One region of the Erwinia sp. AC075 genome, then DNA from elsewhere that is predicted to be linked to it. Evidence: predicted binding sites of a transcription regulator. Region 1 holds the regulator's gene; the other holds the start of a gene.
The links. Region 1 encodes CRP, which controls carbon source genes, mostly activating them, when cyclic AMP is high. Its sites were predicted from a motif close to ATGTGANNNNNNTCACAT; they were not measured.

Region 1 (3,967 bases):
TTCGTGGCCGAATTGAAGCAGCAAAAATGCGGCGCAGCGTTGCTTTTTTGGCATCAGAGAGTGGCAAAGATGACACCCGTGCGCGAAACATGGTACCAATGCGTGATCGATGTGACTTTACTCAGGGAGGTATGCGCATGTCAGCCAAACATCCGGTTATTGCCGTCACCGGCTCCAGCGGGGCGGGAACCACCACCACCAGCCTGGCCTTCAGAAAAATTTTCCAGCAGCTGAATCTGCATGCCGCCGAAGTCGAAGGCGACAGCTTTCACCGTTATACCCGTCCTGAAATGGATATGGCGATCCGAAAAGCGCGCGATATGGGCCGCCATATCAGCTATTTCGGCCCGGAAGCCAATGACTTCGCCCTGCTCGAACAGACCTTCGCGGAATATGGCCGGTCAGGCAGCGGCAAATCCCGCAAATATCTGCACACCTATGATGAAGCGGTCCCCTGGAATCAGGTTCCGGGAACCTTTACGCCGTGGCAACCCCTGCCGGAACCGACCGACGTGCTGTTTTATGAAGGGCTGCATGGCGGCGTGGTGACGCCGCAGAACAATGTCTCGCAGCAGGTTGATTTGCTGGTTGGCGTGGTACCGATCGTGAACCTGGAGTGGATCCAGAAACTGGTGCGCGATACCAGCGAACGCGGCCACTCACGCGAAGCGGTGATGGATTCGGTGGTGCGATCCATGGAGGATTACATCAACTTTATTACGCCGCAGTTCTCCCGCACGCACATTAACTTCCAGCGTGTGCCGACGGTGGATACCTCTAACCCGTTCGCGGCGCGCGGTATCCCGTCGCTGGATGAAAGCTTTGTGGTGATCCATTTCCAGGCGCTGGAAGATATCGACTTCCCGTATTTGCTGTCGATGCTGCAGGGATCCTTTATCTCGCACATTAATACGCTGGTGGTGCCGGGCGGCAAGATGGGGCTGGCGATGGAGCTGATTATGGGGCCGCTGGTGAAGCGTCTGATCCAGGGTAAGAAAATAGAGTAAGCCCCGCGGGCACGGGGCTTAGGGCGGCGATGGGATGACTTACGCCGGTAACTCAATCACTTCATAGCTGTGGGTGATTTCCACGCCCTTGCCCAGCATCAGTGCCACCGAGCAATATTTCTCCGCGGAGAGATCGACGGCACGCGACACCGCTTTATCGCCTAAGGCCACGCCGGTGACGATAAAGTGCAGATTGATGTGGGTGAACAGGCGCGGGGCCTCTTCACGGCGTTCGGAGCTGAGCTTCACTTCGCAATCCTTTACGTCGTGGCGGCCCTTCTGCAGAATGGAAACCACGTCGATTGCGCTGCATCCGCCCGCGGCCATCAACACCATCTCCATCGGGCTCGGGGCTTTATCGCCCGCATTTCCGTCCATCAGAACCTGATGCCCGGATGAGGATTCTCCCAAAAACGTTAACCCTTCAACCCACTTGACTCGAGCCTGCATAACAATTTCCTCTAATTCATTCAGTTATCGCCAGATTACGCTTTAGGCAGAAAAACGGCAATGCGGCAATTTTCGCACTATGCTGAAGCGAGACAACACAAGACACTCGTTGAAAGCTGTGCTACAAACAAAGCTGTAATATTTTCGTCAGTACTCTACAGGCACGACGAAACGAATCGCATAACGAGCCAGGCTTTTAACAGAGGCCCGAATAAATTTCCTGATGGGAAACGCTTGACTATTTCAACGCCTGGCAGGGAACTCTGCCCCTGTATTTAGGCACGATTACAACAGAGGATAACAGCGAATGGTTCTCGGCAAACCGCAAACAGACCCGACACTTGAATGGTTCCTGTCTCATTGCCATATTCATAAGTATCCATCCAAGAGCACGCTGATTCATCAGGGTGAAAAGGCAGAAACCCTCTACTATATCGTCAAAGGTTCAGTAGCGGTGCTTATCAAGGATGAAGAAGGCAAAGAGATGATCCTGTCTTACCTCAATCAGGGCGACTTTATTGGCGAGCTTGGCCTGTTTGAAGAAGGTCAGGAGCGTAGCGCGTGGGTACGCGCGAAGACAGCCTGTGAAGTGGCTGAAATCTCTTACAAAAAATTCCGTCAGCTGATCCAGGTTAACCCTGACATTCTGATGCGCCTGTCTGCACAGATGGCGAATCGCTTGCAGGTCACTTCTGAGAAAGTGGGCAATTTAGCTTTCCTCGATGTGACGGGTCGCATCGCGCAGACCTTGCTGAACCTGGCAAAACAACCGGACGCCATGACGCACCCGGATGGGATGCAGATCAAGATCACCCGCCAGGAAATTGGGCAAATCGTTGGCTGTTCTCGTGAAACAGTGGGACGCATTTTGAAGATGCTGGAAGATCAGAACCTGATCTCGGCACACGGTAAAACTATCGTTGTCTACGGCACTCGCTAATCGGCTCTGATCCACGGCGCAACACCTGGTGTTGCGCCTTTTTATTTGGTGTGGAGTGATGTGGCGTCGACTGATTTATCACCCGGAGATCAACTACGCATTGCGCCAGACGCTGGTGCTCTGTTTACCGGTAGCGATGGGATGGCTACTGGGCGACTTGCAAAAAGGGTTGCTGTTTTCCTTAGTCCCTGCCTGTTGCAACCTCGCTGGCCTTGATACTCCTCATAAGCGCTTTTTCAAACGCCTGATCGTTGGCGGAAGCCTGTTCGCCTTCAGCAGTTTCCTGATCCAGTATCTTGCCGGTCACCACGTTCCCCTGCCCGTGATCCTGTTTTCGATGGCGATGCTGCTGGGCGTCACCGGTGAAATCAGCCCGCTGCATGGCCGCCTGCTGCCCGGCTCGCTGATAGCCGCAATCTTCACCCTTAGCCTGGCAGGACGCATGCCGGTGTGGGAACCGCCGATGCTCTACGTGCTCGGCACCATCTGGTACGGCGTGTTCAACTGGGTCTGGTTCTGGCTGTGGAAAGAGCAACCGCTGCGGGAAACCTTAAGCCTGCTCTATCGCGAGCTGGCGGGTTACTGCGAAGCGAAATACACCCTGCTGACCAAACTCACCGATCCGGAGAAAGCCCTGCCTCCGCTGCTGGCGCGTCAGCAAAAAGCGGTCGACCTGATCACCACCTGCTATCAGCAGATGCATATGCTGTCAGCTACCAACAACAATCACCACAAGCGGCTGACCCGCGCGTTTCAAATCGCGCTGGATTTGCAGGAGCACATCTCCGTCAGCCTGCATCAGCCGGAAGAAGTGCAAAAGCTGGTGGAGCAAAGCCATGCCGAAGCGGTGATCCGCTGGAACGCGCAGACCATCGCCGCCAGGCTGCGTGAACTGGCCGACGATATCCTTTACCACAAGCTGCCCGAGCGCTTCACCATGGATAAGCAGCTTCAGGCGCTGGAGAAGATCTCACGGCAGAATCCGGATAACCCGGTGGGCACCTTCTGCTATTACCACTTCAGCCGGATTGGTCGGGTGCTGCGTACCCAGCGTCCCCTTTATCAGCGCGATTTGATGGCTGACCGGCAGCGCCGACTGCCGCTGCTGCCGGCCATCAGAAGCTATTTGTCGCTGAAATCGGCCGCCTTGCGCACCGCCGCCCGCTTCGCGGTGATGCTCACATTTGCCAGTTCGCTGGCGCTGTTCTTTAATCTGCCCAAACCCTACTGGATCCTGATGACGGTCATGTTTGTCAGCCAGAACGGTTACAGCGCAACGCGCGTCCGCATCCAGCACCGTGCGCTGGGCACGCTGGCCGGGCTGGTGATTGCCGCGGTGACCTTGCGCCTGCAGGCACCCGAATCCATCGTGCTGCTGGTGATGTTAGCCATCACCCTTATCAGCTACCTGTTTATCCGTAAATTCTACGGCTTTGCGATGATTGGCTTTACGGTCACCGCAGTGTATTCGTTGCAGCTGCTCTCGCTTAACGGCGCAGACTTCCTGCTGCCGCGTTTACTGGATACGCTGATGGGTTGCCTGATTGCCTTCGGCGGCACCATCTGGTTG
Region 2 (3,967 bases), 820 kb from region 1:
TGGCGCGGATATCCTCGCCTGTGAGACGATGCCATCCTTTGCAGAGATTCAGGCGCTGGTGGCTTTGCTGGCCGAGTTTCCCGGCACTCCAGCCTGGTTCTCTTTCACGCTGCGTGACGGAGAACACCTGAGCGACGGTACGCCATTAAGCCAGGTCGTCAGTGTGCTGGAGAGTTGTCCGCAGGCCGTTGCGCTGGGACTGAACTGTATCGCGCTGGATAAAGTGACGGCTGCGCTGCAGACCCTCAGCTCACTGACCAAAAAGCCGCTGGTGGTCTATCCCAACTCCGGCGAGCAGTACGATGCGATCAGCAAAACCTGGCACAGCGATGCCTCAACCTGTACGTTGATCGACAATCTTTCTGCCTGGCAGTCTGCCGGGGCTAAATTGATCGGTGGTTGCTGCCGGACAACGCCTGCTGATATCGCCGCGATCGCCCAGCGCTGCCATTCACGATAAGCCGCTAAAAATTTGTCTTATTACGCCCGCAATGGTCGGGCGTAATTAATGAAAACCCGTCAGACTCCGCTTAGACTATTCTGAATATTTAAATTGGCAGGAATGCATATGAGAAGGCTTTTGCTGGCGCTGGCTTCAGCGTGGTTATTGAGCGGATGTGCCACCATTGTTGGCGATCAGACCCAGGACGTTTCCATCCAGACCTGGCCTCAGGGCGTGAAATTTGTGGTGCAGGATGAAACGGGAAGGGCCGTTGCAGAAGGGATTACCCCTAAAACAGTCTCACTGCTGAAGTCTGATGGCTCGTACCTTGGCAAGAAGAAGTACACGCTGCAACTGGAGCGCGCGGGTTATGTGCCGCAGACGATCCCACTGGAAGAGAGAGCCAACCTCTGGTACATCCTCGGCAACATTCCGCTGGGTGGCATTCCTGGCTGGCTGTTTGTCGATCCGTTTAATGGCGGCATGTACAACATCCATCCGGAGAAGGTAAATACCATTATGAATCCGGTGGGCGCGCGCGGCTAGATGCGGGCAACCAGGGGAAGATCGCTCTTCCCCTGATAGCGCGTTTTGACGGGTTCAAAACCGTCCCGACGCTATTGCGCCGTCGGGTTCAGCATCACGTGTGCGGGTTTATGTTTTGCCAGATACTGCTGCTGGAAAATGCACATGCGAATGGTGTTACGGTATTCGCCGTTAATAAAGAATTCGTGGATAAGTTCGCCTTCAATATCGAAGCCTAATTTGGTGTAGATGTGAATGGCTTTCTTATTTTCTTTATCAACGATCAGGTAAAGTTTATACAGGTTCAGCACGGAAAATCCGTAATCCATCGCCAGCTTGACGGCTTTACTGGCAAGGCCTTTCCCTTGATGGCTGGGGGCAATGATAATCTGAAATTCAGCACGTCGGTGAATATGGTTAATCTCAACCAGTTCAACCAGTCCCGCTTTATCCCCTTCAAATTCAACCACAAACCGACGTTCGCTCTGATCGTGAATATGCTTATCGTAGAGATCGGACAGTTCCACAAACGCTTCGTACGGCTCTTCAAACCAGTAACGCATAACGCTTGCGTTGTTATCAAGCTGGTGAACAAAACGCAGATCTTCACGTTCGAGAGGACGCAGTTTTAAGCCATCTTCGGCAGGCATGGGAGACATATAAGTTCCTTTTATCAGATGCAATATTGCTGAGGAATTATACGTCTGACGGGAGGAAATGGCACGGCGTAAGCGTAGAAACAATAACGCCAGCACGGTTTACGGTGCTGGCGTTTAGAATGCGTTAAGGCATCAGAAGTTGTAGCCAGCGACCAGGTAGTAACCCCAACCGGTGGATTTCACTTCGAACTGACCGTTACCAAAGTTCAGCTCCTGGCCATCAGCCCACTGTCCGCCGTTGTGGAAGTAACGCGCCACGAACGAGTAATGCCAGTGATCGTAACCCAGCGAGAGGATATGGCTGGAAGCGATAGAGTTGCTGGTACGGGACGGGCCGGTCTCATCACGCAGATCGGAGCCCCAGTCAAAGTTGGTGAAGCCGATGTAGCTCAGATTTCCGCCCCACAGGCTGGTAATCGGCACGAAGTATTTCACCTTAAAGCGATAGCCATCCCAGCTGTTTTCGTTCGCTGCACCGTAGTTTTCCCACTGGTATTTGGCATACACGTTCAGTGAAAGGCCAACATCTGAGTGGGTATCGATATCGGTACCCAGACCCATGAACCAGGTGTTCTGGCGGTTATCGCTGTTACGGCCCATATCGTAGATATAGTTGTTCGCGAAGTACCACTCTTTGAACGGGCCGAAGCTCAGGTCCGTGTTGGTCAGCTTGTCGATAGAGAAACGAGGTTCGATTTCCATAAACAGCGGGGAGCCGTGGTCAAAGATACCGTTAGCATTGGAGTTACCCACGCCGAAGAAGTTAGTCGCATCGATATAGCCGTAGAAATCGAACCAGTCTTTTTTGGCGAACGCTTCGTATTCCAGATATACGTCGTTATTGAACTGAGGTCCGAAACGGGTGTGGTAGCTTCCCACCACGTTGACGCTCTGATGCCACCAGTCGGAAACATACTCCGGCGAATCGGTAGCAGCAGTTGAAGAGGCACTATAAGAGAGCGCTGCGAGTGCGCCAGCCATCAGAATTTTATATTTCATTATATTACCACAGGCTTAATGACCCTTTTATGAAGCCACTGCGAAGGTCTTATTAAGTCGTCAACAGAAGAGGAAAGGGTGACTGTTTTCACAGCAAAAAACACCCGCGATGAATGCTGCGGCAGTGTGCCGTCATCCGCGCTTAAGGAAATAGATATCGCTCACACTTGTCAAACCTTGTTTCATTTCACTTTAGGTAAAGTGTGATGGGTGTCACAAATATGTTTGACCGGATGGTCTGAAAGGGGATTGAGGACAGGAAGGGGGTTTTTTGAGCCAGGTAATCGTTTGCATCGCTGTTTAAGGTACAACAGGCAAAAAGCGGAAGTGGATTTACCGATTCTGCAGTGGGAAGAGAAGGGGAATGGCAGCGGCTTATAATAAGGTAAGCTTATGGATGGTGGCGTTTTTTAGCATCGCGTCATCCTGGCGAGATGAGCCCTTTTTGGTTTCATTAAGAAGATCGCGGGGAGTGATCTCCTTAATAACACCTGCAAAATAGCCGCAGAATTTTACCGGGGCAGAATCATCTACTCTTCGTCGCGTTCTTTATTTGCCCGCTGACGTTCGTAATAGTCATCTTCCGCCGTAATGATTTCATCCATCAGCGAGTCCATATCGACTTCATGAATCTCTTCGACGAACAGTCCTGTCAGCGGAGTTTCTGGGGTTAACTTGCCGTCTTCATACAGCAGCCAAATTTCTTTCGCATAACGGGTTTTCAGCAACTGCGGAGCAAACTGACCGTAGTACGCCGTGATGTTATTCACGTCACGCTCGAACATGGCTTCAGCATGGTTATTCGCTGCAGCATCGACAGCCTGAGGCAAGTCGATAATGACCGGGCCTTGTGCATCGAGCAGTACGTTAAATTCCGACAGGTCACCATGCACGATACCGGCACACAACATGCGTACGATATTACGGATCATGGTATGGAAATCAGTCACCGCGCTTTCTTCGGACATAGTCACATCGCTAAGACGTGGAGCCACCATGCCGTCTGCATCCGTCACCAGTTCCATCAGGAGCACGCCGTCGATACAAAGATAGGGCTGAGGGACTCGTACGCCCGCTTCTGCCAACCGGAACAGCGCATCCACCTCTGCGGTTTGCCAGGACTCTTCCTGCTGCTTGCGGCCGAATTTAGAGCCTTTCTGCATCGCACGGGAGCTACGTGAGTTACGGACCTTGCGGCCTTCCTGATACTGCACGGCCTGCTTAAAGCTGCGCTGTGTCGCTTCCTTGTACACTTTGGCACAATTGATCTTGTCACCGCATAACACAGTGTAAACGTCGGCTTCCTTTCCGCTTTTAAGGCGTTGGAGCACATCGTCTATCA

Region 2: the regulator CRP is predicted to act here: its motif matches at 2,827-2,844, upstream of AC0IXH_RS23565 (nucleoside-specific channel-forming protein Tsx).

What each region holds. Positions count from the first base shown of each region.
Region 1 is NZ_CEEDEU010000001.1:4,259,635-4,263,601, reverse strand. It holds gene AC0IXH_RS19900 (phosphoribulokinase) at 138-1,007, shown strand; gene AC0IXH_RS19895 (OsmC family protein) at 1,047-1,457, opposite strand; gene crp (cAMP-activated global transcriptional regulator CRP) at 1,765-2,397, shown strand; gene AC0IXH_RS19885 (YccS/YhfK family putative transporter) at 2,456-3,967, shown strand, end outside.
Region 2 is NZ_CEEDEU010000001.1:5,075,902-5,079,868, forward strand. It holds gene mmuM (homocysteine S-methyltransferase) at 1-460, shown strand, start outside; gene AC0IXH_RS23555 (hypothetical protein) at 569-988, shown strand; gene speG (spermidine N1-acetyltransferase) at 1,060-1,617, opposite strand; gene AC0IXH_RS23565 (nucleoside-specific channel-forming protein Tsx) at 1,759-2,625, opposite strand; gene AC0IXH_RS23570 (PA4780 family RIO1-like protein kinase) at 3,156-3,967, opposite strand, start outside.